Regions from separate parts of the Kitasatospora saccharophila genome, predicted to be linked through region 1. Evidence: riboswitches for the same ligand, from Rfam matches in the RefSeq annotation. Region 1 holds a riboswitch; the other holds the start of a gene.
What was found. A riboswitch is a leader RNA that binds a small molecule or an ion and turns the genes downstream of it on or off. The one in region 1 is predicted to bind glycine.
Positions count from the first base shown of each region.

Region 2: linked by a shared signal. The riboswitch ahead of gcvP (aminomethyl-transferring glycine dehydrogenase) and the one ahead of gcvT (glycine cleavage system aminomethyltransferase GcvT) in region 1 are both predicted to bind glycine.

Region 1 is NZ_BAAANS010000021.1:49,812-57,008, forward strand. Features, by position in the region: gene ABD345_RS17045 (enhanced serine sensitivity protein SseB C-terminal domain-containing protein) at 1-365, opposite strand, end outside; gene ABD345_RS17050 (enhanced serine sensitivity protein SseB) at 496-1,263, opposite strand; glycine riboswitch at 1,442-1,544, shown strand; glycine riboswitch at 1,545-1,652, shown strand; gene gcvT (glycine cleavage system aminomethyltransferase GcvT) at 1,643-2,812, shown strand; gene gcvH (glycine cleavage system protein GcvH) at 2,906-3,280, shown strand; gene ABD345_RS17065 (serine hydroxymethyltransferase) at 3,296-4,564, shown strand; gene ABD345_RS17070 (L-serine ammonia-lyase) at 4,727-6,112, shown strand; gene ABD345_RS17075 (ATP-binding protein) at 6,393-6,866, opposite strand; gene ABD345_RS17080 (L,D-transpeptidase) at 7,054-7,197, opposite strand, start outside.
Region 2 is NZ_BAAANS010000040.1:66,925-74,121, forward strand. Features, by position in the region: gene ABD345_RS26515 (DUF1844 domain-containing protein) at 1-126, shown strand, start outside; gene gcvP (aminomethyl-transferring glycine dehydrogenase) at 351-3,221, opposite strand; glycine riboswitch at 3,312-3,438, opposite strand; glycine riboswitch at 3,441-3,546, opposite strand; gene ABD345_RS26525 (PRC and DUF2382 domain-containing protein) at 3,734-4,903, shown strand; gene ABD345_RS26530 (MFS transporter) at 5,073-6,545, shown strand; gene ABD345_RS26535 (DNA polymerase IV) at 6,672-7,197, opposite strand, start outside.

The DNA.
Region 1 (7,197 bases):
CGCCGCAGGTCGGCCCAGGGCACGCCGACGCCGCCGCCGGGGCGGTGCGGGTCGAGCCACAGGCCCCAGCGCGACCGGTACAGCGAGGCGGCGATCTCCGGCCCGGAGACCACCTCGTGGGCCCGCGTCCAGCCGCTGGCCGCGAGCTGGGCCGGGGAGGTCGCGCAGGGCGCGTAGCCGTGGCCGCCGATGTCCATGTTCCCGTACTGGGCGTCCGGACTGCCGGGGCTGCCGTGCCACAGCAGCATCCAGACCTGCCCGCCGGCCAGGGCGCGCAGCAGGCCCTCGTACGCCTCCCAGCGCTCCGGTGCGACCGCTGCGAGGGCGTGCTCGACCGCCCCCGGGTCGCCGGCTGCTCCCGTCACGTCGCCGCCCTACTCTCTCGTCCGCTCGCCACCGTGCTCCGGTGTGCCGGGGCAACCCTATGGGGCGCACCCGACGGTCGTCATGCCGCCGTACCGCGCGCGGCCGACCGGGCCGGCGGACCGGCAGCGGTCACGGACGCACGTAGAAGGGCTGTACCCGCCCCAGCAGCCAGTCCACCACCGGATCCGCGACCAGGTCGAGCAGCACCAGGTGGACGCCCCAGCTCGGCGGCGCGGTTCCGAGCGCCCGGCCGAGCGCGGTGTTCACCTCGGCCGGGTCGGCGGGGGCCGCCGGGTCCAGCTGCACGCCGACGTACAGCAGGGTCGGCTCGCCCTCCACCCGGGCCAGCGCCCGACGGGCCGTCAACACGCCCGGCAGGCCCATGAGTTCGCCGGTCGCGGCGGCCAGGAAGGCGAACGGCTCCTGGTGCGGCTCGGGCTCCTTGAGCGCCACCCGGGCACCCTCGGTGACGCCCTGCGCCTCCCACTCCTCGCCGCGCGGCCCGCGCCGCAGCTCGCCCACGCCCTCCGGCGGCACCGGGATGCCCACCGGCGCCTCCGGGTTGACCGCGATGCCGATGCCCAGCGGCAGCCCGCGGGCGAACTCCCACATCGGGGCGATCGCGAACGGGATGCCCGGGCAGTGCCGGAGGTACTGCTCCTGCGAGGAGTACACCGGCACGTAGGGGGCGCCGGCCAGCTCCAGCGTCGGCAGGTCCAGCGCCTCGGCGTCCGGCGCGGTGCCGGACGGCAGCGGGATCCACACCTGGCTGCGGGCCAGCACCTCGATCACCCGGGGCGTCGCCCCGGGGTCGCCGAGCGCGGCCGTCAGCACCCGCTCCAGCTCGTTGGCCGGCCAGGCCCCGCCCTCCGGCACCCCACCCAGCGGGAACCCCATGTCGCCCCTCCACGTCAGCAGTTGCGATCAGGTTAGCGGCGCGCGGGGGCGCACCGGTGCGGCGGCCCGGCGCACCGGCGCGGTGCCCGGGTGCGCCGGTGATCGGACCCCTCTCCCGCGCGCGGCCCCGGGCGTGCCATGATGGGCCCGCTCGAAGTCAAACTTCATACCGGCCGCTCGAACCCGCGCGGGAGAGCCGGAACGGCCCGCTGGGCCGCGACCGGCGCCGAAGGAGCAAGTCCTCCCCGGAATCTCTCAGGCACCCCTACCGCCCGGGCGAGGCAGATCTGGAAAGTGGACACGGCCGCGCCGTGCGCCCACCCACGGTGCAAGCCGCCATCCTGTTGGAAGGCGGTGAAGCTCTCAGGTTCGACGACAGATGGGGAGATTCGCCCCAGCCTGCCCGTTTCCAGATCCCGGGAGTCCTGTCGTGTCCCTCCGCCTGACCGCGCTCGACGCGCTGCACCGCTCGCTCGGCGCCACCATGACCGACTTCGCCGGCTGGGACATGCCGCTGCGCTACGGCAGCGAGCGCGAGGAGCACCTCGCCGTCCGCACCCGGGCGGGCCTGTTCGACCTCTCGCACATGGGCGAGATCACCGTCTCCGGCCCGCAGGCCGGCGAGCTGCTGGACCACGCCCTGGTCGGCTTCATCTCCGCGCTCGGCGTGCTGCGCGCCCGCTACACGATGATCTGCCGCGAGGACGGCGGCATCCTGGACGACCTGATCGTCTACCGCACCGCCGAGGACGAGTACCTGGTGGTCGCCAACGCCTCCAACGCCCAGGTGGTGCTGGACGCGCTGACCGAGCGCGCGGCCGGCTTCGACGCCACCGTCCGCGACGACCGGGACGCCTACGCGCTGCTCGCCGTCCAGGGCCCGGAGGCGAACGGCATCCTGGCCAAGCTGACCGACGCCGACCTGCCCGGCCTCAAGTACTACGCCCTGCTGCCGGCCACCGTGGCCGACCGCCGGGTCTGGCTGGCCCGCACCGGCTACACCGGCGAGGACGGCTTCGAGGTGTTCTGCGCCCCCGCCGACGCCGCGCACCTGTGGACGGCGCTGACCGAGGCCGGCACCGCCGAGGGCCTGGTCCCGTGCGGCCTGTCCTGCCGCGACACGCTGCGCCTGGAGGCGGGCATGCCGCTGTACGGGCACGAGCTGTCCACCGACCTGACCCCGTTCGACGCCGGCCTGGGCCGGGTGGTGCGCTTCGACAAGACCACCAACGGCGGCGCCTTCGTCGGCCGCAAGGCCCTGGAGGAGGCCGCCGCCGCGGCCGAGAGCGCCCCCCCGCGCAAGCTGGTCGGCCTGGTCTCCGAGGGCAAGCGCGTCCCGCGCGCCGAGTACGCGGTGGTGGACGCCGAGGGCGCCGCGATCGGCCGGATCACCTCCGGCGCGCCGTCCCCGACCCTGGGCAAGCCGATCGCCATCGCGTACGTGGACGCCGCGCACGCCGAGCCGGGCACCGCCGTCGCGGTGGACGTCCGGGGCAGGGCCGAGCCGGTCGAGGTCGTCGCCCTGCCGTTCTACAAGCGCGCCCGCTGACCCCGCGCCGCTGACCCCTGGAAGTCCTCTTCCGGTTCGTCCGCACAGCGGACGGCCGCGCCCTCCCCTCCCGCGATCCTGGAGAATGACGCCATGAGCAACCCCACGCACCTGCAGTACACCAAGGAGCACGAGTGGCTGACCGCCGCCGTGGACGGGGTGTCGACGGTCGGCATCACCGCGCACGCGGCCGACGCCCTCGGCGACATCGTCTACGTCCAGCTCCCGGCGGTGGGTGACACCGTCACCGCGGGTGAGACCTGTGGCGAGCTTGAGTCCACCAAGTCGGTCAGCGACCTCTACTCCCCCGCCACCGGCGAGGTCACCGAGGTCAACCAGGCCGTCATCGACGAGCCGGCCCTGGTCAACTCGGAGCCCTTCGCGGGCGGTTGGCTGTTCAAGGTCCGGGTCGAGGCGACCGACGAGCTGCTCGACGCCGACGGCTACACCGCCTTCACCGGCGCCTGACCGGGAGACCCCCTCATGACGGTCCTCAACCAGTCCCTCCACGCGCTCGACCCGGAGATCGCCGCCGCGGTCGACGCCGAGCTGCACCGCCAGCAGACCACCCTGGAAATGATCGCCTCCGAGAACTTCGCCCCGGTGGCGGTCATGGAGGCCCAGGGCTCGGTGCTCACCAACAAGTACGCCGAGGGCTACCCCGGCCGCCGCTACTACGGCGGCTGCGAGCACGTCGACGTGGTCGAGCAGATCGCCATCGACCGGATCAAGGAGCTGTTCGGCGCCGAGCACGCCAACGTGCAGCCGCACTCCGGCGCGCAGGCGAACGCCGCGGCGATGTTCGCGCTGATCCAGCCGGGCGACACCATCCTGGGCCTGAACCTGGCCCACGGCGGTCACCTGACCCACGGCATGAAGATCAACTTCTCCGGCAAGCTCTACAACGTGGTGGCCTACCACGTGGACGAGAAGACCGGCCAGGTCGACATGGCCGAGGTCGAGCGCCTCGCCAAGGAGCACCAGCCCAAGCTGATCATCGCCGGCTGGTCCGCCTACCCCCGCCAGTTGGACTTCGCCGAGTTCCGCCGGGTCGCGGACGAGGTCGGCGCCCTGCTGATGGTCGACATGGCGCACTTCGCCGGCCTGGTCGCCGCCGGTCTGCACCCCTCCCCGGTGCCGTACGCGGACGTGGTCACCACCACCACCCACAAGACCCTGGGCGGCCCGCGCGGCGGCGTCATCCTCTCCAAGGCCGAGCACGCCAAGAAGATCAACTCCGCGGTCTTCCCCGGCCAGCAGGGCGGCCCGCTGGAGCACGTGATCGCCGCCAAGGCCGTCGCGTTCAAGGTCGCGGCCTCCGAGGGCTTCAAGGAGCGCCAGCAGCGCACCCTGGAGGGCGCGAAGATCCTCGCCGAGCGCCTGCTCCAGGACGACGTGGCCGCCTCCGGCGCCTCCGTGCTGTCCGGCGGCACCGACGTGCACCTGGTGCTGGTCGACCTGCGCAACAGCGAGCTCAACGGCCAGGACGCCGAGGACCGCCTGCACGAGGTCGGCATCACGGTCAACCGCAACGCCGTCCCGAACGACCCGCGTCCGCCGATGGTCACCTCCGGCCTGCGCATCGGCACCCCGGCGCTGGCCACCCGCGGCTTCGGCGCCGAGGACTTCCGCGAGGTCGCCGACGTCATCGCCGAGGCCCTGCTGCCGGGCTTCGACGAGGCCAAGGCCGAGGCCCTCAAGGCCCGGGTGACCGCGCTGGCCGCCAAGCACCCGCTCTACCCGGAGCTGTAAGCAGGACCCCGCTCGTCCGGCCGCCCGACCGGCGGCCCACCCGAGCTTTCCCGGGGCACCGCGCACACTGGAAGACGTGCGCGCGGTGCCCCGTTCCATGCCGCGCCCCGTTCACGAGACGGGACCCAGCACCACCACGAGACCGGACAAGGACGTCACCCCGTGGCCATCAGCGTCTTCGACCTCTTCTCCATCGGCATCGGCCCCTCCTCCTCGCACACCGTGGGCCCGATGCGCGCGGCCCGGATGTTCGCCCGCCGCCTCGACTCCGAGGGCCTGCTGGAGCGGGTCGCCACCGTCCGGGCCGAGCTGTACGGCTCGCTCGGCGCCACCGGGCACGGCCACGGCACCCCCAAGGCCGTCCTGCTCGGCCTGGAGAACCACTCCCCGCGCACGGTCGACGTCGACCGCGCCGACCTCGACGTCGAACGGATCCGCGCCGAGAAGCGGCTCAGCCTGCTCGGCCGCCGCGAGATCCCCTTCGACCCCGACCACGACCTGGTCCTGCACCGCCGCAAGGCCCTCCCGTACCACGCCAACGGCATGGCCCTGTGGGCGTACGACGCCTCCGGCGAGACGCTGCTGGAGAAGACCTACTACTCGGTCGGCGGCGGCTTCGTGGTCGACGAGGACGCCCTCGGCGAGGCCCGGATCAAGCCCGACGACACCGTGCTGCGGCACCCGTTCCGGACCGGCGGGGAACTGCTCCGGCTGACCCGGGAGACCGGCCTGTCCATCTCCGGCCTGATGCTGGAAAACGAGAAGGCCTGGCGCACCGAGGCGGAGATCCGGGCCGGGCTGCTGGAGATCTGGGCCGTCATGAAGGAGTGCGTGGCGGCCGGCATGTCCCGCGAGGGCATCCTCCCGGGCGGCCTCAAGGTCCGCCGCCGGGCCGCGAGCGCGGCCCGCGCGCTGCGCGCCGAGGGCATCGGCCCGGGCAACGCGATGGAGTGGGTCACCCTCTACGCGATGGCCGTCAACGAGGAGAACGCCTCCGGCCGCCGGGTGGTCACCGCCCCCACCAACGGCGCGGCGGGCATCATCCCGGCGGTCCTGCACTACTACCTGAACTTCATCGTTCCGGGCGCGGCCCCCGAATGGGAGAAAGAAGACGGCATCGTCCGCTTCCTGCTGGCGGCGGGCGCGATCGGCATGCTCTTCAAGGAGAACGCCTCGATCTCGGGCGCCGAGGTCGGCTGCCAGGGCGAGGTCGGCTCCGCCTGCTCGATGGCCGCGGGCGGCCTCGCCGAGGTCCTCGGCGGCAGCCCCGAGCAGGTCGAGAACGCCGCCGAGATCGGCATCGAGCACAACCTCGGCCTCACCTGCGACCCGGTCGGCGGTCTGGTCCAGATCCCCTGCATCGAGCGCAACGGCATGGCCTCGGTGAAGGCCGTCACGGCGGCCCGGATGGCCCTGCGCGGCGACGGCCGGCACCACGTCTCGCTCGACAAGGCGATCAAGACCATGAAGGAGACCGGGGCCGACATGAAGGTGAAGTACAAGGAGACCTCGCGCGGCGGCCTCGCGGTCAACGTCATCGAGTGCTGAACCGCCGCTGAACGCCCCCGGAAACGGTACGGGGCCCCTGTCCGCGGTGGTTTCGCGGTCCGGGGCCCCCTGCGTCCTCCGGTGGCCAAGGGGGTGCGTGCCGCCGGGTGGGAAGTGCCGGGTTGTGCTGCCCGACTTGCATGACTATCGCACGCTGTGTGCGGGCGGACAAAATCGAAACCAAGGCGTGTGCTTGAGTTCACCTTCGGATGCCAGGCGGCCATACACGGAGGCGATCCAAGGCCGGCTCAAGGGCGATCCAGGGGCGGTCCGGGGCGGTTCAGCCGCCGGTGGCGGCCCGTTCGCGGATCTTCATCTCGAACCAGACGCCCTTGCCGCGCGGCAGCAGGTCCGCGCCCCAGCGGTCGGCGATCGACTCCACCAGGCGCAGGCCGTGGCCGTTCTGGTAGCCGACCTCGGTGGCCTGGATCAGGCAGGGCAGGGCGCGCGAGGAGTCCCGCACCTCGATCCGGAGCCACCCGGGGCGGCGGGTCACCTTCAGTCCGATCATCCGACCGCCGGTGTGCCGGACGGCGTTGGCCACCAGTTCACCCGTGAGCAACTCCACCGCCTCCAGGAGCTGGTGGAGTTTCCAGGTCCGTAAGACCGAGAGCACCAGCCGCCTGGCCACCCCGGCCGACTGCGGGCGGGAGGGCAGCCGCACCTCCTCCGCGGCGTCGGGATCGCTGAGCACGCCGAAGAAGAGGTGCTCCATCTCCTCCGGCGTCAGCCGCTCCAGATCGGCCAGCACCACGCCGGCGCCGAACCCTGACGGTTCGTCACCACGCGTGCCGGCAGGTGGAAGTGATGACCGCTCCGCTTCGCCCCATGCCGCCATGCGCCCCATCATTGCGGAACGCGAGCAAGTGCGTACGGACAATGAGCAAACGATCACTATTCATTTGGCATATGCCGTCAGCAACCGAACGGACGCCCGAGCGTCACCACTGCCCCCAGGGGAGGTTCCAACCGCCCAGTCCGTTGTCCGCGGAGACCACCGGACCCTTGGAGTTGACCACCTTGAACACGTCCCCGACCAGGCTGGAGTCGTAGAGCTTGCCCGCCGGGGTGCTCGGGCTGCCGGC
Region 2 (7,197 bases), on a different contig from region 1:
TTCCACGCCGCCCCCCTCCGCGACGGCCTCCGCTCCCTCCAGCTCGCCTTCCGCGAGGCCTCCCTCATCCCCGACGCCCCCGGCTCCGGCCCCGGCGAGAAGTTCACCGGCCCGGTCTACTCCTGACGCTCCGCCCCACCGGGGCGCGAGGAACCGCGCACCACGGAAGCCGCCCTCCCCGAGAGAACTCCCCCCGGTCGGGCGGCTTCTCCGTCCCCTCCCCCTCTCCCGCCGAAGGCGTGCCTCCCCCGCCCCGCCAGGGGCGCGGGGAACTGCGCGCGGCGGCAGGGCACACGCGGAAGCCGCCCGACCGAGAGAACTCCCCTCGGCGGGCGGCTTCCGCTGCGCGGCTACGCGTCGTACTCGTCCAGCGGCGGGCAGGAGCAGACCAGGTTCCGGTCGCCGTACGCGCCGTCGATGCGCCGCACCGCCGGCCAGTACTTGTCCGCCGGGTTGACGCCCGCCGGGAAGACCGCCTCCTCGCGGGTGTACGGGTGCGCCCACTCGCCGGCCAGCATCGCCGCGGTGTGCGGGGCGTTGCGCAGCGGGTTGTCGTCCGCCGCCCACTCGCCCGCGCCGACCTTCTCGATCTCGCCGCGGATCGCGATCATCGCCTCGCAGAAGCGGTCGATCTCGTGCAGGTCCTCGGACTCGGTCGGCTCGATCATCAGCGTCCCGGCGACCGGGAACGACATGGTCGGCGCGTGGAAGCCGTAGTCGATGAGCCGCTTGGCGATGTCGTCGACGCTGACGCCGGTCTCCTTGCTGAGCGGCCGCAGGTCGATGATGCACTCGTGCGCGACCAGCCCGCCGGGGCCGGTGTAGAGCACGGGGTAGTGCGGGGCCAGCCGCTTGGCGATGTAGTTGGCGTTGAGCACGGCCACCTGGGTGGCGCGCTTGAGGCCCTCGCCGCCCATCAGGCGGACGTACGACCAGGAGATCGGCAGGATCGCCGCCGAGCCCCAGGGCGCGGCCGAGATCGGCCCGACGCCGGTCGCGGGGCCGGCCTCGGCCTGCAGCGGGTGGTTGGGCAGGTACGGCGCGAGGTGCGAGCGCACCGCGACCGGGCCGACGCCGGGGCCGCCGCCGCCGTGCGGGATGCAGAAGGTCTTGTGCAGGTTGAGGTGCGAGACGTCCGCCCCGAACTTGCCGGGCTTGGCGAGGCCGACCAGCGCGTTGAGGTTGGCGCCGTCGACGTACACCTGGCCGCCGGCCTCGTGGACGAGTTCGCAGATCCGGGTGATCTCGGTCTCGAACACGCCGTGGGTGGACGGGTAGGTGACCATCAGCACGGCCAGCTGCTCGCGGTGCTGCTCGATCTTGGCCTTCAGGTCCTCGACGTCCACGTCGCCGTCGGTGAGCGTCTTGACCACGACGACCCGCATGCCGGCCATCGCCGCCGAGGCCGCGTTGGTGCCGTGCGCGGAGGACGGGATCAGGCAGACGTCGCGCTGGGTGTCGCCGTTGGCCCGGTGGTACGCCCGGACGGCCAGCAGGCCGGCCAGCTCGCCCTGCGAGCCCGCGTTCGGCTGGATCGACACCGCGTCGTAGCCGGTGACCTCCACCAGCTGCTGCTCCAGCCCGCGGATCAGCGTCAGGTAGCCCTCGGCCTGCTCGACCGGGGCGAACGGGTGCAGCTGCCCGAACTCGGGCCAGGTGATCGGCTCCATCTCGGTGGTCGCGTTGAGCTTCATGGTGCAGGAGCCCAGCGGGATCATGCCGCGGTCGAGCGCGTAGTCGCGGTCGGAGAGCCGGCGAAGGTAGCGCAGCATGGCGGTCTCGGAGCGGTGGCTGTGGAAGACCGGGTGGGTGAGGTACTCGTCCTCGCGCAGCAGCTCGGCGGGCAGCGCGTCCGCGTCCTCGGCGATCTCCGCCGTGACCCCGAACGCGGCGAACACGGCCGCCAGGTGCTCGCGGGTGGTGGTCTCGTCGCAGGAGACCGAGACCCGGTCGCCGTCGACCTTGTGGACGTTGACGCCGCCGGCCAGCGCCGCGGCCACGACCTGGTCGGCCCGGCCGGGGACGACCGCGGTGACGGTGTCGAAGAAGGCGTCGTGGGCGAGTTCGACGCCGCCCGCGCGCAGGCCGGCGGCGAGCGCGGCGGCGTAGCGGTGGGTGCGGCGGGCGATGTCGGCGAGGCCGTCGGGGCCGTGGTAGACGGCGTACATGGAGGCCATCACGGCGAGCAGCACCTGGGCGGTGCAGATGTTGGAGGTGGCCTTCTCGCGGCGGATGTGCTGCTCGCGGGTCTGCAGGGCGAGCCGGTAGGCGCGGTTGCCGTCGGCGTCGACCGAGACCCCGACCAGGCGGCCGGGCAGGTTGCGGGCGTACTCGGCGCGGACGGCGAGGTAGCCGGCGTGCGGGCCGCCGAAGCCCATCGGGACGCCGAAGCGCTGCGAGGTGCCGCAGGCGATGTCGGCGCCGAGCTCGCCGGGCGAGCGCAGCAGGGTGAGGGCGAGCAGGTCGGCGGCGACGGCGACGACGGCGCCGAGCCCGTGGGCCTGGTCGATGACGGGCTTGATCTCCCGCACCGCGCCGGAGGCGCCCGGGTACTGGAGCAGCACGCCGAAGACGCCGCGCTCGGCGATCTCGGCGGGGATGCCGTTCGAGAGGTCGGCGGTGACGACCTCGACGCCGGTCGGTTCGGCGCGGGTCTCGATCACGGCGACGGTCTGCGGCAGGGTGTCCGCGTCGACCAGGAAGACGCCGGGCTTGTTCTTGGTGACGCGCCGGGCCAGGGCCATCGCCTCGGCGGCGGCGGTGCCCTCGTCGAGCAGCGAGGAGCCGGAGGTGTCCAGGCCGGTCAGGTCGGCGACCGCGGTCTGGAAGTTGAGCAGCGCCTCCAGGCGGCCCTGCGAGATCTCGGGCTGGTACGGGGTGTAGGCGGTGTACCAGGCCGGGTTCTCCAGCACGTTGCGCAGGATGACCGGCGGGGTGAAGGTGCCGTAGTAGCCGAGGCCGATCATCGAGGTGAGGACCTGGTTGCGGCCGGCCAGCTCGCGCAGTTCGGCGAGCACCTGGGCCTCGCTGCGGCCGGCGGGCAGGCCGAGCGCGGTGAGGCTGCGGATGGCGTCGGGGACGGCGGCGTCGGACAGCTCGTCCAGGGAGGCGTAGCCGACCTGGGCCAGCATCTTCTGCTGGGCGTCGCTGTCGGGGCCGATGTGGCGGTGCTCGAAGGGGCTGGCCTGCTCAAGGTCGCTGAGCGTCGGCTGGGCGTTCATGGGGGTCGGGCCTCCTGGTCGCGGACCGGCGGTGGTACGCACGCCGACCGACTGCCGTGGAAGCCGGGCGCGCGGGCGAACCCGTCAGCCTCCCCCTCTGTCATCGGTACCTGAGAGCTTCACGCGTCCGGGCCGGGGCCCGGACGGCTTGCACCGTCGGCGAGGGCGGGGACGGCCGGCTCCGGTGCCGACGGTCCTGCCCTGCTTTCCAGAGTGACCTGTTCTCGCTCGGTACGGATGCCTGAGAGATTCCGGGGAGGGGTTGCTCCTTCGGCGTCCCGCACCCCCCTGTCCGGCGGGGTCGGGACTCTCCCGAGCGGGCTCGGCGGTCGCCTCCGAGGTTACCAGCGCGGGCCTCGGGGATCACCGGTGCGGCCCTGTGATCTGCCCCGGACGGCGGTGTCCGGAGTGCCGCCGTCCGTTACGTGACGTTTGGTGTGAAGTGGCGGCCCGGCAGGCTCCTCCGACCGCCTCCCGGACATCCCTGAGGAGCGGCAGGACTGGAGGACAGCGTGCAGACCGATATCGATCCGCGCGACCTGATCGGGCACAAGGCGGTCGACCGGAACGGTGACAAGATCGGCACGGTCGACGAGGTGTACCTGGACGACGCCACCGGCGAGCCGGAGTGGGCGGCCGTCCGCACGGGGATCTTCGGCCGGGACGCCTTCGTCCCGCTGACCACCAGCGAGTTCGCGGGCGACGAGTTGCGCGTCCCGTACGACAAGTCGCTGATCAAGGAGTCCCCGGACTTCGGCGTGGGCCAGCACCTCTCGCCCGCCCAGGAGTTGCAGCTGTACCGCTACTACGGGCTGGACACCGGCGGCGACGCCGGCTCGGAGCCCGCGGCCCCGGCGGCGAAGGCGGCGGAGGCCGGAGCGGCCGGAGCGGCCGGAGCGGGGGCGAAGGAGCACCAGCGCCAGGAGCCCGCGGTGGACCGCGATTTCGGCACCCTCGCCTCCTCCCCCTCACCCGCCCCGGCCCCGGCCCCCGCGCCCGCGCCCGCGCCCGCCGCCGCGGATCCGGCCGCCGCCGCTGCCACCGCCGCCCCCGCCCCGGCCGCCTTCACGACGGCGAAGGCGGCGCCCGCGCCGACCCGGCAGGACGCCCAACAGTCCCAGTCGCAGTCGCAACCCCACCAGGCCCAGCCCGAGGGCCGGGCGGCGGTGGAGCCGACCGCGCCGGTGGAGATCACCTGCCGCGAGGAGCGGATCGACATCAGCACCGAGTGGCACGAGGTGGGCACCACCCGGCTGCGCAAGTACGTGACCACCGAGCAGGTGGAGCGCCGGGTGCCGGTGGTGCGCGAGCGGGTGCGGGTGGAGCGGATCCCGGTGTCGGACGCGGAGCGGGCGGCGCTGAGCGAGCAGGAGATCGCCGAGGCGGTCGAGGAGGTCACCCTGCACGAGGAGCGCCCGGTGGTGCGCAAGTACCTGGCGCCGATCGAGCGGGTGCGCCTGGTGGTGGAGCGGTACACCGAGGAGGAGGTGGTCCGCGAGGAGCTGCGCCGCGAGCAGGTGGAGGTGCACGACGCGACCTCCGGTGCGGGCGGGGACGGCGAGGCGCCGCAGCAGCGCCAGCCGTGGAACGCGCAGCCGCAGTCGCCGACGGCGGCCCGGGCCCAGCAGGCCGCCGCGAACGGCGGCCCGGAGCACACCCGTCCGGAGCCGCTGCGTTCCTGACGGCGCCCCGGTCGCCCGGCCCCGGCCCCGGTCCGCTCCGGCGGGCCGGGGCCGGGCGCTTTGCCAAAACTTCACCAATCGATATTTGACATGCTGAAGCATCTCCCGACATCGTTACTTCAGTTCATGCACTATCGCCTGTCTGAAGCAACCTGTCGGAGGAGTCCCCGTGAGTGAGGCACCACAGCCCGCCCCCACGGCCAGCGAGCCCACCAGCGCCCGGGTCCTGCCCGCCCTGATCCTGGCCATGCTGGCGTTCAGCGTGGTGCAGACCGCGGTCGTCCCGATCCTGCCGGGCCTGGCCCGCGAGCTGAACGTCTCGGGCTCCAGCGTCACCTGGCTGATGACCGCCAACCTGCTGTCCGCCGCGGTCCTCACCCCGCTGCTGGGCCGCTTCGGCGACCTGCGCGGCCGCAAGCCCATGCTGCTGGTCTCGCTGGCCGGCCTGGTGCTCGGCTCCGCCCTCGCGGTGGGCACCCACTCCTTCACCTGGCTGGTGGTGGCCCGGGTGCTGCAGGGCGCGGGCGGCGGCGTGCTGCCGCTGGCGATCAGCATCGTCCGCGACGAGCTGCCCCGGCACAGGGTCACCGGCGGCGTCGCCGCGATCTCCGCCTCGATGGGCGTCGGCTCCGGCCTCGGCCTGGTCGCCACCGGCCTGCTGCTGGAGCACTGGAGCTACAAGTCGATCTTCTGGATGGGCCTGGTCTTCGGCCTGGTCGCCGTCGCCCTGGTCGTCCTGCGGGTGCCCGCCGACCCGGTCACCGACAAGGAGGGCGGCGCCGACCCGCTCGGCGCGCTCACCCTGGCCGGCTGGCTCTCCGCCCTGCTGATCGCCGTCAGCCAGGGCAACCACTGGGGCTGGACGTCCACCCGCACCCTCGGCCTGTTCGCCGCCGCCGCGGTGATCGCCCTGGTCTGGCTGCTCGTCGAGTCCAAGGTCGCCCACCCGCTGGTCGACCTGTCGATGATGGCCCGCCCCGCCGTCGCCTTCACCAACCTCTCCGGCCTGCTGATCGGCTTCGGCATGTACGGCTCGTTCATGGTGATCAGCAACTTCGCGCAGACCCCGGAGCAGCTCGCCCACTACGGCTTCACCGCCACCGTCCTGCACGCCGGCGTCATGCTGCTGCCCTCCGCGATCGGCTCGATGGTCGCCGCCCCGCTCGGCGCCCTGCTGATCGCCCGCCGCGGCCCCCGCCTCCCGCTGGTCCTCGGCGGCTTCCTCGGCGCCGTCTCGATGGCCTACCTGGCGCTGCGCCACGGCGCCGAGTTCGACCTCTACTTCTCCTCCGCGGTCTTCGGCCTCGGCGTCGGCCTGGCCTACGCCGCGATGCCCGCCTACATCAACGGCGCCGTCCCCGCCGAGCAGTCCGGCATCGCCAACGGCATGAACGCCGTGCTGCGCACCGTCGGCGGCGCGATCGGCACCGCCGTGATGAGCGCGATCCTCACCGGCAACACCCTCAAGCTGCCGCTCCCCGTGCAGCTGCCCACCGAGGGCGCCTACCAGAACGCCTTCTGGGTGGCCGGCGCGATGTGCCTGGTCGCCGCCGCCGTCCCGTTCGCCATCCGCGCCGGCCGGCCCGCCCCCGTCCTCCCCGCCGAGCAGGCCGCCCCGGCCCTCACCAAGACCGACGCCTGACGGCGTCCCTCGCGTCCTGGACACACGCGAGCAGCCACGGGTCCCCCGCACCAAGGGCATCGGTGCGGGGGACCCGTGCTGTCCACCCGCCCCGGCACCGCGGGGAACCGCCCCCCGCCACCGCGTTCACCCGGTCCCCTCCCCCGCCGGAGACCTGAGCGGCAGCGCCCCCGAAGCCTCCAGCTCCTCGTCGCCCACCGCGAACGTCCGGACCCGGCCCACCCCCGAGTACGGCGTCTCGAAGCGCACCGTCACCCGCCCGACCCCGCTGCCCTGCACCCAGCCGGGCCCGAACTCGCGGTGCGTCACGTCCTGCCCGGGCCACCAGCGGCGAGCCGCCGGGTCGACCCGCACCACCTCCTCGACCGTCTCCTCGACCACCGCCGCCGTGCCCGACTCCCGTTCCTCCCGCTCCAGTTGGGCGAACAGGTCCTCCTGGGTGTAGTCCGCGAGCTGGGCCACGCCGACGCCCAGCAGCCGCACCCCGCCCGTCACGTCGACCTGCGTCGCCAGTCGGCGCGCCGTCGCCGCGACCACCTCCTCGTCGTCCGTCGGCCCGCGCAGCGTCTCGGAGCGGGTCAGCGTGGAGAAGTCGAACCGGCGGACCTTCAGCACCACCGTCCGCCCGGAGCGCCCGGCCGCCCGCAGCCGG